2 regions of the Paenibacillus sp. FSL R7-269 genome follow, and region 2 is predicted to be linked to the other one. Evidence: riboswitches for the same ligand, from Rfam matches in the RefSeq annotation. Region 2 holds a riboswitch; the other holds the start of a gene.

Region 1 (9,552 bases), on a different contig from region 2:
TAGAGCTGTGCTGGGGAGAGCTGAGACAGGGGCGGGATGTGGCTTTTGTGACCGAAGGCGATCCTAATCTCTACAGCACCTTCATTCATCTGGCCCGGCTGATGCAGGAGCTGCATCCCGGCGTGCCGGTCGTCTCGGTTCCGGGGATTTCCTCCGTCCTGGGCGCGGCGGCTGCGCTGGAGCAGCCCCTGGCAGACGGCAATCAGCGGGTGGGGATCATCCCGGCTACGGACGACAGGGAGGCGCTTTGGGAAGCGCTGCTGCATCATGATACGGTGGTGTTCCTTAAGGTGGCCAAAGTGCTGGATCTGGTGCTGGATGTGCTGGATGAGCTGGGCTTGTCCGGCCGTGCCTCGGTGGTAACCAAGGTTACCTCCCCCTATGAGACCGTCTGGCGCGATGCGCGGGATCTGCGGGGCAAGGAAGTGGAATACCTGAGTCTGATGGTGGTGAGCAAATGACGGAGCTTGTGCCGAAGGTATACATTGTAGGTGCCGGACCAGGTGACCCGGAGCTGATTACGGTCAAAGGCAGCCGGATTCTGCGCTCGGCAGATCTGGTGCTGTATGCGGATTCGCTGGTCAGCGAGGAGCTGATCCGCAGCGCTAAGCCGGGTGCTCAGGTGCTTCAGAGCTCGGGCATGGATCTGGAGCAACAGGTGGAGCTGATGACGCTTGCCGTGCAGTCGGGTAAAAGCGTAGCCCGCGTACATACCGGCGACCCCGCCATGTACGGTGCAATCTTGGAGCAGATGTCGCTGCTGAAGCTCTGCGGCGTCGCTTACGAGATTGTGCCGGGCGTCAGCTCGGTCTTTGCCTCTGCGGCCGCGGTTGGCGCAGAGCTGACCGTGCCGGAGCTGACGCAGACGGTCATTCTGACCCGTGCGGAAGGGCGCACACCCGTGCCGGAGCGCGAGCAGTTGCGCAAGCTGGCGGAGCATCACTGCACGGTGGCGCTGTTTCTAAGTGCATCACTGGCCGGTCATGTGAGCAGTGAATTCCTGGCCGCAGGCTGGAGCCCGGAGACCCCGGTGGCGGTCGTGAAGCGGGCCACTTGGCCGGATCAGCAGATTTTGCGTACAACGGTTGAGAAGCTGGAGGGGGACCTGCGTGATGCCGGTATCACCATGCATGCCATGATCCTGGCCGGCTGGGCGCTGGACCCCGGGCTGACGGACCGCGATCAGCACCGCTCCAAGCTGTATGACAAGACCTTCACCCACGGCTGCCGGGAAGGAATCGGCTCCGGTGAGTAAGCGGTATGCGGCTGTTGCCATTACGCGCAGCGGGATAGAGCTGGCTGTGAAGCTTGGCGGGCGGCTTGGCGGGACTGAGGTTTTTGTCTATGCCAAGTATAGCGGCTGGCTGGAGGCGCGGAGCGGTGAGGTTACTGTTTTTGATGGACCGGTTAGAGGGTTGCTTCCCAAGCTCTTCGGGAGCTATGAGGCGGTCATTCTGTTCTTCTCGCTGGGGGCGGCTGTCCGGCTGACGGCTCCGCTGCTGCGGGATAAAAGAACCGATCCTGCCGTCATCGTCATCGATGAGCGCGGGGAGCATGTCATCAGTATGCTCTCCGGCCATCTCGGCGGAGCGAACAGGCTTACTCTGGAGATTGCGGAGCTGCTGGGCAGCCATCCGGTGATCACCACAGCTTCGGATGTACAGGGCACCTTCGCTGTTGACCTGCTGGGTCAAGAGTATCGCTGGCGCGCGGACAGTTTCACCCCCATGAAGGGGGTTAGTGCTGCGCTCGTTAACGGGGAGCCGGTGGCTTTTGTGCAGGAGAGCGGGGAACGTGACTGGCTGCCGCCGGGTGCTGAGGTGCCGGAGCATGTCTCTATGTTCGCAAGCAGGGCTGAGCTTAGGCATAGCGGACGCAGCTTCAGCGCAGCGATTGTGGTAAGCGACCGGCTGGCAGAGGAACTGGAGGAGGATGCACGAGCAGACACTGCACTGGCCGAGTCCATTGTAGTGTATCGCCCGCGCAGTCTGGTGCTTGGACTCGGCTGCAACCGCGGGACGTCTGCGGAAGAGCTGGAAGCCGTGGTCCTGCACACTCTGAATGAGCTTCATCTGTCGCTCCATAGTGTGCGGAATGTGGCGACGGCCGGGATCAAGGGGGATGAACCCGGGCTACTGGCCTTGTGCGCCAAATACAGCTGGGAGCTGGTTCTGTACACCCCGGAGCAGCTAAATACAGTTGAGCTGGACCATCCGTCTGAGGTGGTATTCAGGGCCACGGGGGCATACGGTGTCTGTGAACCTGCGGCCCTGCTGTCTTCAGGCGCGCATTCGCTCCTGCAGCCTAAGCTTAAGAGCGGCAATGTGACTATCGCCGTAGCCCGGGTCTTCTATCCTAGAGAGAAGGAGGGGAGCTGCGGTGAATGAGCCGAGGAATTTAGCAGGATATGAAAAAGAGCCGGGATTAGCCAGCCTGGAGCTGCAGGCCCGTCCCCGCCTGGTCATTGCAGGCACAGGCAGCGGCTCGGGCAAAACAACGGTCACGCTGGGGCTGATGCGCGCTTTTGCCCGGCGGGGCCTCAAGGTCCAGGGCTTCAAATGTGGCCCTGACTACATCGATCCCGCCTATCACACTGCGGTCACAGGCCGTCCCTCACGCAATTTGGACTCCTGGATGACTTCAAGCGATTATCTGCAGGAGTATTTCCTGCAGGCTTCGGCAGAGGCCGACTTGTCCGTCATTGAGGGTGTCATGGGTCTGTATGACGGCAAGGAGGATACGGCGCTGACCGGATCAACGGCGGAGATCGCCATTCTGACTGCCAGCCCTGTACTCCTGGTGGTCGATGTCCGCAGCATGGGCCGCAGTGCTGCGGCGATAGTGCTGGGCTTCCGTCAGCTGGAGCCGCAGGTGCGGATTGCCGCCGTTCTGGTGAACCGCTGCGGCAGCGAGGGTCATTACCGGTTAGTTAAGGCGGCCATTGAAGCAGCCTGCGGGATTCCCGTGATCGGCTGGCTCCCCCGCGATAGCGGGCTGGACATCCCGGAGCGGCATCTGGGCTTGCTGCCCGCTGTGGAACGCGGGGAGCTTGCGCCTTTGTTCGACCGTGCCGCCGATATGCTGGAGCAAGGCACGGATCTGGAGCAGCTGCTGGAGATTGCTGCTACAGCTCCTGCTGTGCAGAAGATACTTGCGGCTGCGGATGATCAGTGTAATCCTGCTGTGCCGATGATACATAAGACACAGGCAGGCCCGGCGGAGCCTGCCCCGGTCATTGCCGTAGCCCGGGACGCGGCGTTCAACTTCTACTACGCAGATAATCTGGAGCTGCTCGCACGTGAAGGTGCTAAGCTGATTTACTTCAGCCCGCTCAGCGGTGAAGGCATTCCGCCGGAAGCGGGCGGCCTCTATATCGGCGGCGGCTTCCCGGAAGAATTCGCGGCTGTGATTGCCGCGAACCAGCTGTTCCTTGGCGGACTGAGGTCTGCCGCAGACGCTGGAATGCCGCTCTATGCGGAGTGCGGCGGCTACATGGTGCTGGCCCGCAGTCTGACCGACCGCAACGGCAGGGTGCATGAGATGGCCGGAATCGTTCCGGCACACACTGAGATGCAGGAACGCCGGGCGGCACTCGGCTATCGTGAAGTTACGGCACTTCACGACTGTCTGCTGCTGAAGCAGGGCGAGCGCCTGCGCGGCCATGAATTTCATTACTCCGTCATGAGCTATCCTGACGGGGAAGCCCGAACCTATGCCTATGAGAGTAAGGGCAGAGGGGGGAGCCAGCCGGAAGGCTACATCAGCGGCAGCATTATGGCTGCTTATGCGCATATCCACTTGGCCTCCCATCTCCCGGCAGCAGCCCGGCTTGTAGCAGCCTGCCGGGCATATCGTGACCGCAAACAAGCTGTACAGCAGCATGATTCCGATTCCTGCAATCAACAAGTGGAATAACGTATCTTAAATTATTGATTCTAACAGAATGTGTGGAGATAAGTGGAAAAACAACATCTATTCATGTTACTTTTAGCTGCTTGGGCTAAAATGGGCAACAGTAAGTGTTGTTTTTCCAACTGTTGTTCTAGTACCGGTCATTCGTTCATTAGCAAGTGTAGAAAATCCAACTATCCCCCGTTCCGTTCAAACCAGCCTAAGTCTCATCAGCAAATCACTTCTGTCTACTATATGTCAACCGCTTGTCATACGTATAAGAGCCACGTATAATAGGACAAGAGAACGCTTTATTACCGCGCTCGGGCTGGTCAACCGATCAGTTCCAGCGCAGGAAACCATTGAAAGTTAATAGAAGCAACAGCATATGGATGCATCAGGAGAAGGGGGAACGCTGCAGTGAAATTGTTGGGAGCGATTGAAGCAGGAGGAACAAAGTTTGTATGCGGTATCGGGAATGAGGACGGGACAATTATCGACCGGGTGAGCTTTCCGACTGCCACTCCTCAGGAGACTATGAGCCAGGTAATGGATTATTTCAGCGGAAAAGCTGTGGAGGCTATCGGGATCGGCTCGTTTGGACCGATTGATCCCGTTATTGGCAGCCCCACCTATGGATATATTACAACCACACCCAAGCCGCACTGGGGCGGTTATAATCTGGTGGGAGCCGTGGAGGAGCAATTCCAGGTTCCGATCGGCTTCGATACAGATGTGAACGGCGCAGCGCTGGGCGAATACACCTGGGGGGCAGCGCAAGGTCTGGATAGCTGCCTGTATATCACTGTAGGTACCGGGATCGGTGCCGGTGCTGTGGTGGGCGGGAAGCTCGTTCACGGGCTGTCCCATCCCGAGATGGGACATATTCTGGTTCGTCGTCATCCCGAGGACCACTACGAAGGCTTCTGCCCTTATCACGGCGATTGCCTGGAGGGTCTGGCAGCAGGTCCGGCCATCGGCAAGCGCTGGGGTAAGCCGGCGGGCGAGCTGTCTGCAGATCATCCGGCCTGGGCGATGGAGGCCCACTATCTGGCTCATGCTCTTATGAACTATGTGCTGATCCTCTCGCCGCAGAAGATCGTAATGGGCGGCGGTGTGATGAAGCAGAGCCAGCTCTTCCCGCTGATTCATGCCAAGCTGCGGGAGCTGCTCGGCGGATATGTGCAGCATCCAGCGCTCAATGAAGAGATTGGCAGCTATATTGTGCCTCCGCAGCTTGGAGATAACGCCGGTCTGTCGGGTGCACTGGGTCTGGCCAAGCTGGCTTTGGACCGCAAGTAGGATCTCCTGACAAAAAGGCATTGACTGTTACGTAATATATGGTATCCTAGGTTTTAACAGTATAGCATTTAAGAGGAAGCACCTCTTTCACGAATTTCGTGGGAGAGGTGCTTTTTTGCGTTCAAATATAAGAATGTATAGGTTTCACGCTATAAATTATCCTTATATTTGTCGCTGAAACGGTACCGTCCTTTATAGGACGGCAGAGCCGTTTCCGCTTGCCAGCGCTCATGCGTACTGTAAGACGACGAAAGTAGGGATTCATATGCAGATCGTATTTATGAACCGTTTGTGCAGAAGATCAGGAGTGGATGGGGAGACTTTTGCCCAGCTGTGGATTGGAGAGGAAGAGGGGCAGTGGCGTCTTGGCTGGCGTGATTTCTCCGGCGAACAGGAGACGGGCGATAGCCTGTGGTATGAAGGCGGATCATGGAATGAGATGCTGTGTGTATACCGGCACGAGCTTGCCGTGAAGATGGGGGATGGCTACCGCCCGCTGATTGACGGGGTATTTCATGACGAGGATAATCTCAGCAGCCGCAGCCAGGAGCAGCTTAAGCTGCAGTATTACAGTGAGCATTACGGGAATGAAGCGATCTTCGAGGAGCTGTGCTCCTGGCGCAGAGGGAAGGCCTCCGGCGAACGGAAAGCGCCTTATATCCTGGCCAGCAACCGTCTGCTGCGCATGATCAGCGCATTTCTTCCCCGCACGGAGGAGGAGCTGCTACAGCTTCCAGGTGTAGGTGAAGGCAAAGCCACACAGTATGGAGCGGACTGGCTCAGTATCACCGCAGCGGCTGAGCGTGAGCATGATTTTCCGCTAAGCTGGGTGAATCATACAATAGACGAAGAGAGCTTCGTATCCTGGCAATATAAGCAGAAGGAGCTTAAGTACAAGAAGGAGCTGGAGCGGCTGAGACTGCGGCGTGTTCTGTTACAGGGGATCGAAGAGGGGCAAGGAATGGAGCAGCTCAGAGTGCTTAGCGGAGTTTCCCGCCGTGAAGTGCTTGAAGTAGTAGAGGAGCTGGAGAAGGACGGATACTCGGCCGAGAAGCTTATTGCCCTGGAGCTGAGCGGAGTGAGCCCCGAAGAACAGAACAATATTTGGACAGCCTATGAACTGATCGGCGACAACTTCCTGAAGCCTGTTCTTTACAAAGCTTACGGTGAACCTTTCGTTCCTGCTGACGGACTCGATCTGTATTACGAACGCCTGCGGCTGATCCGCATCCGCTTCCGGCGGGAGCATCCGGCCGCTCTTGGAATGGCTGCCCCTTTGTAAGGGGGTGACCGGCGGCCTGAAGCGGCCCCAATCTGCGGTCCTGATGACCGGGATTTTTCATCGGCGCAGACGCATTACATACTGGTGGCATACCAAAAAGACGAAGGCTATCCGCATCCCGGAATAGCCGGGTATACGGTGCCTTCGTCCTTCGTATTCGTCCGCCCTGCTTCATAGCCACTCCTTCTTACGGAAGATAATGAGCATTCCGCAGCCTAGCGTCACCATGACAGCAATGACGCCATAGTAGCCGTACTCGGTGTGGATCTCCGGGATATTGTCAAAGTTCATGCCGTAGATCCCGGTAATCACGGTCAGCGGCATGAATATGGTGGTAATTGCCGTAAATACACGCATGATTTCATTGGCACGGTTCGCAATACTGGACTGATAAGCTTCGCGTAAGTTGCCCATGAGATCGCGGTACGTTTCGAAGGTTTCAGAGATCTTGACCGCATTCTCATAGATATCGCTGAAATACTTCTGCAGCTGATCGTCGATCAGGCGAAGATCCTTTTTGTTGAGCGTGTTGATAACTTCCTTCTGCGGGCCGAGCATCTTCTTCAGCCAGAGAATCTCACTGCGCAGACCAATGATCTCGCTCAGATGCGATTTCTTGGTATGCATGAGGATGTCTTCCTCCAGCTTCTCGATCCGCGCTTCAATCCGGTCACCGACCGAGAAGAAGTTGTCGACAACGAGGTCGATCAGCAGATACAGGAAGCGGTCAGGCGTACTGACCTCCTGCTCCCACAGTACGGGCTTCAGGACACGAAGCTCATGGATCTTCTGCTTCGTAACGGTAATAATATAATGTCTGCCAAGGAATACGTTAAGCGCACGGAGGAAAATTTCCTCATCATCGAACCGGATGCTGTTCACCACGATGAAATAATGACTCTCATAAATCTCCAGCTTCGGACGCTGATCCTCTTCACTAAGACAGTCTTCCACAGCCAGATCATGCAGTCCGTATATAGGCTGAAGCTCTACAAGGTCCTCCACATCGGCATCAATCCAGTAGAACCCCTCGGCAGGGGCGGTTAAAGTTTCTTCAATATTGTCAATAGGCGTAAAAACCCCTGCATTCACCAGCCGGATTTTCATCTGATTCACTCCTTATGTCCCTGGTCTTCTCCAGGGGTATGCTAATTTCAGCACACGGAAAAAATCAGCTTGGCCGGTGGTACAATCATGGATGAAGGCCAAAAGATGGTCCGAGAGCATGAAGAAAAAGGGCTCCCGCCGCCGGCAAGCTGATGTTAATCCTGTGTGGTTGTTCATTCTGCACGCATATTCGCGAGCCCGGGTCGCCTTCCATTGTTCTCTCACCTCTTCTTTTCGCCGTTTATTTTGGTTGAAACACTTGTCTAGTATAACGCCGGGATATGGGTCTTACAAGAGAAATTGTTTTCTGTCATAAGGCCCCTTCAGCATTGTATGGACTTGACGAAAAGGAGGTTCATGATTTAAAGTGAAATTTAAGAAAAAGCATCTTTCGGATGCTTAAGGTTATTCAACTGAATACAGCTAAATCTTATCAAGAGCAGGTGGAGGGACTAGCCCGATGAAACCCGGCAACCGGCGTGTGAGCGCACGGTGCTAATTCTTGCGGAAGCTTTGCAGGGCGTTATTCGTCCGGCGGAAGTTCTCTGGCAGATGAGAGAGGCGCATATGACTGCATGATATGACCTTTCTCGCCCGGGAAAGGTCTTTTTTCGCTACCCTGCCTCAGGATTAACCACCAAGTGGAACCCCATTTCAGTTAAGGAGTGAACAGCAATGCCTATCAAAATTCCCGACAGCCTGCCGGCCAAAGAAGTGTTATCCGGTGAGAATATTTTTGTAATGGATGAAAGCCAGGCCTTCCATCAGGATATCCGTCCCCTGCGGATCGCCATCCTGAATCTGATGCCTACCAAAGAAACTACTGAGACCCAGCTGCTGCGCCTTATCGGGAATTCCCCGCTTCAGGTGGATGTTGTTCTGCTGCATCCCAGCTCCCATACGTCGAAGAATACTTCGGCTGAGCATTTGAAGAGCTTTTACAAAACCTTTGATGAGATCAGCCACCGCCGGTTCGACGGCTTGATTGTAACGGGCGCTCCCGTAGAACAACTTGAATTCGAGGATGTCAACTACTGGGAAGAGCTGAAAGTGATTTTTGAGTGGAGCAAACAGAATGTAACCTCGACCATGCACATCTGTTGGGCGGCACAGGCAGGACTGTATCATCACTTTGGTGTGCGCAAGGTGAGTCTGCCGGACAAATGCTTCGGAGTGTTTCCGCATACGATGAGCCATAATAATGTCAAGCTGCTGCGCGGCTTCGATGAAGTGTTCCATGTTCCGCATTCCCGCCATACCGATGTCTCCCGTGAAGATATTGAGCGGAACCCGGAGCTGCAGATTCTGGCAGAATCCGAGGAAGCCGGGGTGTACCTGGTGGCTACGCATGACGGGAAGCAGATTTTTGTTACCGGACATTCGGAATATGATCCCTTCTCGCTGAAATGGGAGTATGACCGGGATATCGCAAAAGGGCTGGAGGTTGCCTTGCCGAAGCACTATTATCCCAAGGATGATCCGACGCGTACTCCGCCGGCAGTCTGGCGCGCCCATGCCAACTTATTATTCGCTAATTGGCTCAATTACTATGTATACCAGGAGACTCCTTACGATATCGGGGCATTTATCTAAGAGGTTAACTTATTCTTAATAGAAGTAATTAATCAGGAGGCAATGGAGATGGATGAGAAACTGAGAATTGAGAGCAGACTGGCACAGATTGGTTCGATGGAGGACCCCGCCACCGGGGCCATTAATTACCCGATTTATCATGCGACGGCTTTCCGTCACCCTAGACTTGGGCAGAGCACAGGCTTTGACTACATCCGCACCAAAAATCCTACCCGCTCTGTCCTCGAAGAAGCGGCAGCGGCCCTGGAATCCGGGGATGCCGGCTTCGCCTGCGCTTCCGGTATGGCTGCGCTGACTACGGTGTTCACCTTGTTTGGACAAGGGGACCATCTCATTGTGTCGCTCGACCTGTACGGCGGAACCTACCGGTTGCTGGA
Region 2 (9,552 bases):
TTGGCCTGCCGCTGTATCACTTATGCTAATCATAATTACAACCTCCTTAGGGTTCACTATATTGGAATCAAGCAGCCTTCTGGCTGTGTGTAATGAAATCAAAGCCTTGCGCGGGAAAAGAATGAGTATGATGTATATCATTTTCATTGGCTCTTGAAATCAGTATACTCCACTATTCTTCTGCCCTCAAGTCGCAAACTCTCCGCTGATATGCAATTTATACCGGAAGTCCTACGGTTTCTGGCGGTTGCTCCCCCTCAAGTAGAGGTTTATAATAAGAAAAGCGATAACCAAGAGTATTTTCAAAAAAATTCGAAAAATTGTCACGGGGGTTGCAGTTAACCTCTATTTATTATGCCGGCTGTTGCCGGATATTCTCAGGTACACGATTATGCGATGCAACCGCCTCGCCAACCTTCAGGAGGAACTTATATGTCTACCCTAATTACACCCCACACGGATGCCCGGATGGCGAACATCATTGAGAAGGTTCGCGGCGGAGAACGATTGAATTTGGAAGATGGCGTTTATTTATATGAGAGTAACGATCTCTTAACGATCGGACAGCTGGCCAATGAGGTCAATCTGCGAAAGAACGGGAATAAAGTCTATTTTATCGAGAACATGAGTCTATATTTCACCAATGTCTGCGAATCCCGGTGTGCCTTCTGTAATTTCCGCAAGGATGAAGGCGAAGAAGGAGCTTATACCCTATCCGGCCAGGAGATGGTGGAGTATGTGCAGCAGCATATTCATCCCGGCGTGCGCGAGTTCCATATTGTAGGCGGCCATAATGATAATGTGCCCTTCCAGTACTACGTTGATTCGCTGCGGGCCCTGAACGAGCATTTCCCCGAGGTGACTCTCAAGGCCTATACAGCGGCAGAGATCGACTTCTTCACCCGCATCAGCGGACTCAGTATCCGTGAGGTGCTGGAGCAGCTGCGCGCTGCCGGACTGAAGACCCTTACCGGAGGAGGGGCAGAGATTCTGTCTGACCAGTACCGCAAAAAAATGCGCGTTGATAAAGCCAATGTCGAGGAATATCTTGAGGTGCACCGCACCGCCCATCACCTTGGCATGAAGACCCATACCACGATGCTGTACGGGTCGATTGAGTCCCGTGAGGACCGCATCCGCCATATGCTGCAAATTCGTGACCTGCAGGACGAGACCGGCGGATTCATGGTATTCATTCCGTTGTCCATGCAACCCAAGAATAAGAATGCGGGCATCATGCGCCGCAACTCCGCGAATGAGGATCTCAAGACCATTGCGGTCAGCCGTCTGATGCTCGATAACTTCGACCACATCAAGGCTTACTTCATTAATATCGGGGCCCAGTTGACCCAGGTTGCCCTGAACTTCGGCGCTTCCGATGTGCACGGAACGATCCTGAAGGAACGAATCAGCCATGCTGCCGGCGCGCTGACACCGGAAGGGCTGACCCGCGATGAGCTGATCTGGCTCGTGAAGGGTGCGGGACGGATTCCTGTAGAACGGGATACCTTCTACAACGAGATCAAGGTATACGAATAAGAACAGAACAAGCTTACCTCAGCCAGTGAACGCAGAACGGCCTTGTCCATTACGTACCCGAAAGGAAGATCAGTTCGCATGAGAACCTTACTTGTCCTGGGCGGCGGCTACGGCGGTCTTGCCCTCATTCAGCAGCTGCTGGATCATCATCTCCCTTCTGATGTGGAAATCATTCTGGTGGACCGGATGCCGTATCAGGGGATCAAGACCGAATATTATGCACTGGCCGCAGGCACCGTCACCGATTACCATCTGCGGATTCAATTCCCGGTACACCCCCGCCTGACCGTTCGTTACGGGCAGGTGGGTTCCATTGATCTGGAGAGCAAGCTGGTCCTGCTCGATTCCGGGGAGCCGATAGCCTATGATATCCTGGCGATTGCCCTGGGCTGTACGGATAATTACCATAACATTCCTGGAGCTGAGGAATACACCTGCAGTATTCAGAGCTTCGCCGGAACCCGCGAAACTTACCGCAGGCTGAACGATGTGAAGCCTTATGGAACCGTCAACATTGTCGGCGGGGGACTAAGCGGCGTAGAGATTGCTTCGGAGCTGCGGGAGAGCCGGCCAGATCTGAATATCTCGCTGATGGACCGGGGAGATCGTATTCTGTCTTCTTTTCCGGCTAAGCTGTCCAGGTATGTCGAGGAATGGTTCAGTGAGCATCAGGTGGAGACGATCGGCGGGGTGTCGGTCTCTCATGTCGAAAAGGATGCCATCTTCAATGGCACCCAGGCTATTCCGGCGGATGTGACGGTATGGACTGCCGGTATTCAGCCGGTGAAGGTCGTGCAGCAGCTTGAGCTTCCGAAGGACCGCGGAGGCAGGCTCATTGTCGGGGAATATTACAATATCGCTGAATATCCGGAGGTCTATGTGATCGGGGATTGTGCCAGCCTGCCCTTCGCCCCCAGTGCACAGGCGGCGGGTGCCCAGGGCGAGCAGGTGGGTCAGATTATTCAGGCACTGTGGCGGGGAGAAACCCCGAAGCTGCATAAGATTAAGCTGAAGGGAACTCTCGGTTCACTCGGCAAAAATGCCGGTTTCGGCCTGATGGGCCGCCGCTCTGTCATGGGCCGGGTTCCGCGCCTGCTGAAGAGCGGCGTGCTGTGGATGTCTAAACGCCATTTCGGCTGATGAAACCCGGCTTGAACCCAGGCGGTTTAGTCAATCTCCAGGTTGTCCCAGGCTTCTGCCTCTCGTATAGCGGCTTCTATGGCCTCTTCCAGAGCAGCAGGGGAATCAGCCTCAATGATCTCCCCGTCAACCATGGCGAACGGCTGGAGATAACACTCTCCGCAGTTGTTCAGACAGCCGTACTCCACTACATCATATTCAGGGTTTTGTTCCAGCTTAAGCTTGAGCGGTTCAGTGCCGTGGCCGATGTTGCTGGCACAGAATTCTATAATTGGTCTCATGATGATCTCCCTATTCTGCCTTAACCATTTTATTTTTTAACTTTTTGTACTATAATAAACATACGAAAGGAGTGATTGAGAAATGAGTGAGAATGTACAAAGCGCAACCATGTACGATGAAGTACTGGAAGTCCTTGATAAACTTCGTCCGTTCCTGCAGCGCGATGGCGGTGACGTGGAACTGATTGATGTTGAAGACGGCATCGTTAAGCTGAAGCTTATGGGTGCATGCGGCAGTTGCCCAAGCTCCACGATCACGCTAAAAGCCGGGATCGAACGCGCCCTGATTGAAGAAGTAGAAGGCGTGGAAGAAGTCGTTCAGGTATTCTAATCCCGTTTCATAAACCATCCCGGCCTCCGCTAAGAGGCCGGGATTTTTTTTATTATAGAGGATTTCGTCTGTAGGATCAACCACCTGGCTTCGCAAAAAAACCAGAAGCCGCTCCGCTGGCCAATTCTGGCTACCGGGCTTCTTCTGGTCTCACTAGGATTACTCAGCTTGCCTAAGCTTAAGCTTAGAATGCCGGAATAATCGCTCCGTCATATTGCTTATCGATGAATGCCTTCGCTTCCGGGGATGTCAGCGCTGCTGCCAGCTTCTGAATGGCATCGGAATCCTTATTGTCAGGACGGGCAACCAGCAGGTTGGCATACGGGGAGTCGCCGCCTTCAATGAACAACGCATCCTTGGTAGGAGACAGCTTAGCATCCAGTGCAAAGTTGGTGTTGATCAGCGCCAGGTCTACTTCATCCAGCTGACGGGGCAGCATGGCTGCATCCAGCTCAATGATATCCAGCTTCTTGGCGTTCTCAGTGATATCCGCTTTGGTAGAGGCAATATTGGTGTCATCCTTCAGCTTGATCAGGCCGTTCTTAGCCAGCAGAATCAATGCGCGTCCGCCGTTCGTTGCATCATTCGGAATTGCAACCTTTGCACCCTCTGCCAATTCGTCAATCGATTTGATTTTTTTGGAATAAGCGCCAAATGGCTCTACATGAACAGCAGTTACAGATACGAGATCTGTGCCGTTCTTGGCGTTCTGATCATCCAGGTAAGGCTTGTGCTGGAAGAAGTTCGCATCGAGCTGCTTCTCGGCAAGCTGTGTATTGGGAAGAATATAATCTGTGAATTCTTTAATTTCCAGCTTAATGCCTTGGGCTTCAAGCAGTGGGGCAATCGCTTTGAGGATTTCCGCATGCGGTACAGGAGAAGCACCAATAACCAGGGTTACCGGGTCCGCAGCAGGCTCTGTAGTCGGTTCTGTAGCAGCAGAATTCGTGGTGTTATTGGCCTTGTTGTTTCCGCAAGCGGCAAGCACCAATACCAAGGTCAGGCTGAAGAATGTAAGCAGTACTTTTTTCATCTGTAAATCCCCCTCTAATCCATATGTTTTATTGAATAAGGCTATATGTGGACGTACCTTATTTCCGTGTAAAATGTCTTACCAGCCGGTCACCGGCCATTTGCAGCAGTTGGACGAGTATTACTATCAGTGCCACTGCGATAATCATAACTTCCTTCATATAACGGTAATAGCCGTAACGGATCGCCAGATCCCCCAGACCGCCGCCGCCAATAAATCCCGCCATGGCAGTATAAGAGACAAGGGTCACTAAAGTAATGGTTATTCCGGCAAGCAAGCCCGGACGAGCCTCCGGCAGCAAGACGCGCAACACGATCTGCCCGGTGGATGCCCCCATGCCCTGCGCTGCTTCAATAATTCCCCGGTCAACCTCCCGCAGCGCCGTTTCCACCAGTCTGGCGAAAAAGGGAGCCGCACCGACCACCAGTGCCAGAATGGTTCCGCGCACACCGATGGAGGTGCCCATAATGATCTTGCTGAGCGGAATCAGGGCCACCATGAGAATGATAAACGGAACGGAACGCAGGATATTTACGATAAATGATAATGCCGAGTAAACAGCTCTGATAATAGTGTTATTTGATCTCCCCCATAAATATAGCATAATTCCGAGCGGTAAACCAAGGATAATTGTGAATAATCCTGAAATAACTACCATGTTAAGTGTAGCCACCGTTGCATCGAGCATTTCTGCCCAATCAATCTTATTAAAATCCAGTCCGCCCATCAGGAAATCACCTCCACATCAAGACCTTGCGCTACTAACTCCGTAAGCGTGGCTTCAACCGCATCGGCAGGTCCTTCGAACCGTACAATCAGCTGCCCGTAAGGAACATCCTTGATCGTTGAGATCGTGCCATGGAGAATGGCGAAGTGAACCCCTGTTCCTTGAACCACCTGTGAGAGCGTGGATCCGTAAGTCTTTTGCCCGAGAAAAGTGATTTTGACCGACTTCGTGTAGCCTGGGTGCACAGCATCAATTGCTTGCCGGAGCGGTCCATCCGACTGGGTCTCACTGCGGATGAATTCCCTGGTAACCTCATGCTTCGGCTTCAGAAATACCTCGGCCACTTCACCCTGCTCCACAATACCGCCTCCATGGATCACGGCAACACGGTCGCAGATGCTCTGAATCACATGCATCTCATGTGTAATCAGCACGATGGTCAGATGGAATTTGCTGTTGATATCCATCAGCAGGCGAAGAATGGAGTCTGTCGTCTGCGGATCAAGCGCCGAGGTCGCTTCATCGCATAACAGAACGTCCGGATCACTCGCCAACGCCCGGGCGATCCCGACACGCTGCTTCTGTCCGCCGGATAGCTGAGCCGGGTACTTATTCCAGTGCTCCTCCAGTCCAACCAGGGCGAGCAGATCTTTAACCTTTTGTTCAATCTCATTCCTTCCGGCTCCGATCAGCCGCAGTGGAAACGCGATATTATCATAGACTGTAGCCGATGAGAGCAGATTGAAATGCTGAAAAATCATCCCGATCTTGCGCCGCTGCTCTTGCAGCTGTCTCTGGCTAAGCGCTGTAAGCTCCACACCGTCCACCCACACCTCGCCCGCAGTCGGGCGCTCGAGCAGATTAATGCAGCGGATCAGCGTGCTTTTGCCGGCCCCGGAGTGACCGATCACCCCGAAGATTTCACCCTTCTTAATCGACAGGCTCAGCGCAGAGAGTGCAGTTGCCTGCTTACTGCCTTTGCCGTACACCTTGGTTATATCCTTCAATTCTATCAACCGCTGCGTCCCCCTTCTGTTCTAGCTTCCATCATTGCAATAAAAAGACCCCCTACGATCCATGCAGATCGCAAGAGGCCCTGTGTGTATAATGACAATGCCTTCTCATCTGCCAAATACCCCAAAACCGGCGGCATTGTAGGAATTAGCACCATGACATTTGGGTACAGCGTAAAGCTGTATTCAAACCGGTTGCCGGGCTTCATCGGGCCTATCCCTCCGCCGCTCTCGATAAGATAATAGTATGAAGTTATATATTCCGTATCATGTCAGAAGTTAATGTATGCCTAAGTATATTCAGTTTCGAGTTTTTTGTCAAAGGTAAGTTTTTACGAACGGGCATGCCCGGATTTCGGGCCTGGGACCGCTAATTTCTTGTGCCATTGCGCATTCCCGTACTTGTATGCGGCTGCCAGTGATTGGCATACCATCTCCAGACTCTGCTTCAAATCCTCCAGATGGCTGTCCAGATCCTCCAGACGGATCTTATCATGCAATCCCTGGTGACGCTGCCAGAGATCGTCGGTCATCTCCGCGTTCATGTAATGGATCTCGGCATTCCGCCGCTTGCGCAGATTCTCCACCGGCTCCCGGTAGGAATTCCTGATCCGCTCCAGTTCGTCCGCCAGCGGATGATGCGCATGAAGCAGCTGAAATTGCCTCAGCACCGTAAAGTAGGAGAAATGCGTTTTCACCTTGCCTGTATTGAGATTGTACAGATTGTTCAGCACCGTGCCCAGCTTGTCCAGCAGCGAGAAGACACGGATGAAGCCATCCTTGTAGAAATACACATATCTGGCGTACTCCCCCTGCTCGGTGGACGACATATCATCCATATAACCGGCTATTACTGACTTCCGGAAAAAGGCGGCTGCGAACCAGCTCTGCTCCAGCTCATCCAGAGAGGAGATCAAGCCCCGTGTCCAGATTTCCAGCTTGCGGTATTCATGGTCATGGTCTTCATGTGCCGCCATCTCCTTGCGCAGCATGGAGGCAGCCTTCGCCATGGATTCCATAGCTTCAGCCAGCACACCGCTGTTCACGCGGGGCGGCTCTCCCAGTAATGTCCGCAGCATATTTTGACCCTCCTTAAAGTTCACTTCTACGCTAGAGGAAAATAATGATTCCAATTGCGGTCTACCCGCTTCGCAATATCCTCGCTCGGAGCCAGCTCCTCCGGGTATCCCGGCTTCATCCGGGCATCTATAATGATCGGCAGCGTATAGCTGACACTGCCCCGTTGTACCCCAGCCGCCGAATAAATATCGTCCGCTGGATTGAAGCGGGTGAATACAGACCACAGGAATGAGGTCTGCGTGCTTACCGCCTCTTCCGCCTGATCGACCAGCACAATCAAAGGCCAGTCGGTCTCCCTCTCCTTGAAGGCAGCCACCAGCCGTTCCGGCAGCTCCGGGTCCTCTTCATAGGATGCACCGGAAACGGCTAAACATCCTCCGCAATAAGGCACAGCGGCGGTGATTGATGGGAGCAGCCCCTCTGTATAGGTCTTTGGCAGCTGACGGACCGGGCTGCCGATGCCCGCCATCACAGCCTTACTGCCATGGTTCAGCTTGCGTCCAGTATAATCCAGCGTATCCATGGAGGTATTGGCAAAGATCGTCAGATCCAATTGCGGATTGAAGCGCTCAAGCACCGTTTCCAGCAACTTGGGAAAGTCGGTAAGCTCTACCTGCACATTAGTTAGCAGAAGGAATTTGGTTAAGGAGAGCTGGCCTTCCCCTAAGATACGAAACGCTGACACCATATACTCACGCGGATAGCTCTCCCTCACGACCGCTGAGGTCAATGAATGCGAACCGGATTCGGAATAGGACCATAGCGCTTTGACCGAAGGGATCAGCAGAGGATAGGCCGGAGCGAGCAGCCGTTGCAAATAATCCTTCAGGTAATAATCCTCCTGGCGCGGCTTGCCGGTGATGGTCGCCGGGTAGATGGCATCCTTGCGGTGCCACATGCGCTGAACATGCATGACCGGGAAATCATGCTGCATGGAATAGTAGCCGGACTGGCTCCCATACGGGCCTTCCGCTCTCCGCTCCAGCGGAGACACGCGTCCCCGGATGGAGAACTCGGCCTCTGCCGGAATCCGGTGCCCGCCCAAGGGGTCCTGCACCATGGGAAGCTTGCCACCCAGCATCAGCGAGGCTAGCAGCAGCTCCGGAATCCGTTCCGGGACCGGAGCCACTGCCGCAGCAATCAGGGCCGGCGGCCCGCCGATGAAGACAGACACCGGCAGGGTCTCCCCGAGATGCTCTGCCTGCGAGTGATGAAAGCCGCCGCCCTTGTGAATCTGCCAGTGAATGCCTGTGGTACTGTCGTCATACATCTGAATCCGGTACATTCCGAGGTTATGATCCTTAGGGTTGGTGATATTCTCCGTATAGACCAGAGGAAGCGTGAGGAATGCCCCGCCATCCTTAGGCCAGGCTGTGATCCGGGGCAGCTCCTTAAGCGGATCACTGCTGCTGCAGACGCCGAGCACAGGAGCCTCTCCTTGCGGTATGTTCTTGGTTCCTGCCCTCAGCAGCTCAAGCAGCACCGTCTTCTCCCGCCATAAGCCGGCGGCGGAAGGCGGGATCAGCTGCTCCATCGCCGTTGTCAGCGACTTCAGCAGCTGCTCCGGTCTTGTCCCAAAGGCTTTGTTGACGCGCCGGACTGAACCGAATAGATTCGTAGCGACCGGGAACGGTGTTCCTTGCACGTTCGTGAACAGCAGTGCCGGGCCTTCCTCCTGCACCACCCGGCGGTGAATTTCGGCAAGCTCCAGATAAGGATCAACAGGCGTATCTATCACTGCCAGATCCTTATCCCTGCGGAGTTGCTCGATCCATTGTCGTAAATTACCGTATCGCACTATAGCCTTCCTCCTCAAACAGGACGTTATGCTTATCCCGTCCACCGTTGCCTTATGCTTATCACTTGCTGCCTCTGCCAGCTCCGCTTAACTGCCAGACCCTTACACTCATGTAGCACAGAACCCCGAAGAGTCCGGAGATCAGCACAATATGAGACATCGCAGCAAATATGTACAATTTCTCATTATTCAGTGTGTATACCACAGCCGCTCCGCTGAATACCTGCATCAGGCATAGCAGAACTGCCGCTACTCCAAGAGCCCTCAGCTCCGGCAGCTCCTTATACTTCCAGAAGGCCAGATGCCCAAGCATAGCCGTCAGCAGGAAAAGAATCGCCGCCGCAATCCGGTGCACAAATACGATCCCTACTCCGCCGCTCATCTCCGGAATCCATTGTCCGTTACACAGCGGCCAGCCGGAGCACCCGCCCTGGGAGCTGGTGTGGCTTACATAGGCCCCTATATAGACAACGATATATGAATATACTGCAGTAACCCAGGTTAAGTTGCGGAAGGCCAGGCGGACTTTGGGACTTCCTGTGCTGAGTTCCGCTCCAGGGGAGAATGCCCGCCGGGTCCCAAGCGCCAGCATCAGCGAACCGGCGAAGGC

What was found. A riboswitch is a leader RNA that binds a small molecule or an ion and turns the genes downstream of it on or off. The one in region 2 is predicted to bind S-adenosylmethionine.
Region 1: linked by a shared signal. The riboswitch ahead of metA (homoserine O-acetyltransferase MetA) and the one ahead of C162_RS31585 (methionine ABC transporter ATP-binding protein) in region 2 are both predicted to bind S-adenosylmethionine.

What each region holds. Positions count from the first base shown of each region.
Region 1 is NZ_ASPS01000042.1:186,746-196,297, forward strand. Features, by position in the region: gene cobI (precorrin-2 C(20)-methyltransferase) at 1-461, shown strand, start outside; gene cobM (precorrin-4 C(11)-methyltransferase) at 458-1,255, shown strand; gene C162_RS19720 (cobalt-precorrin 5A hydrolase) at 1,248-2,387, shown strand; gene C162_RS19725 (cobyrinate a,c-diamide synthase) at 2,434-3,915, shown strand; gene C162_RS19730 (ROK family protein) at 4,312-5,193, shown strand; gene C162_RS19735 (HRDC domain-containing protein) at 5,459-6,475, shown strand; gene corA (magnesium/cobalt transporter CorA) at 6,647-7,582, opposite strand; SAM riboswitch class I at 8,010-8,141, shown strand; gene metA (homoserine O-acetyltransferase MetA) at 8,258-9,175, shown strand; gene C162_RS19750 (aminotransferase class I/II-fold pyridoxal phosphate-dependent enzyme) at 9,224-9,552, shown strand, end outside.
Region 2 is NZ_ASPS01000114.1:62,078-71,629, forward strand. Features, by position in the region: gene C162_RS31550 (HesB/IscA family protein) at 1-33, opposite strand, end outside; gene mqnE (aminofutalosine synthase MqnE) at 433-1,539, shown strand; gene C162_RS31560 (NAD(P)/FAD-dependent oxidoreductase) at 1,618-2,679, shown strand; gene C162_RS31565 (YuzB family protein) at 2,706-2,960, opposite strand; gene C162_RS31570 (NifU family protein) at 3,043-3,291, shown strand; gene C162_RS31575 (MetQ/NlpA family ABC transporter substrate-binding protein) at 3,476-4,324, opposite strand; gene C162_RS31580 (methionine ABC transporter permease) at 4,383-5,051, opposite strand; gene C162_RS31585 (methionine ABC transporter ATP-binding protein) at 5,051-6,067, opposite strand; SAM riboswitch class I at 6,170-6,305, opposite strand; gene C162_RS31595 (Cthe_2314 family HEPN domain-containing protein) at 6,397-7,143, opposite strand; gene C162_RS31600 (UbiD family decarboxylase) at 7,170-8,942, opposite strand; gene C162_RS31605 (COX15/CtaA family protein) at 9,004-9,552, opposite strand, start outside.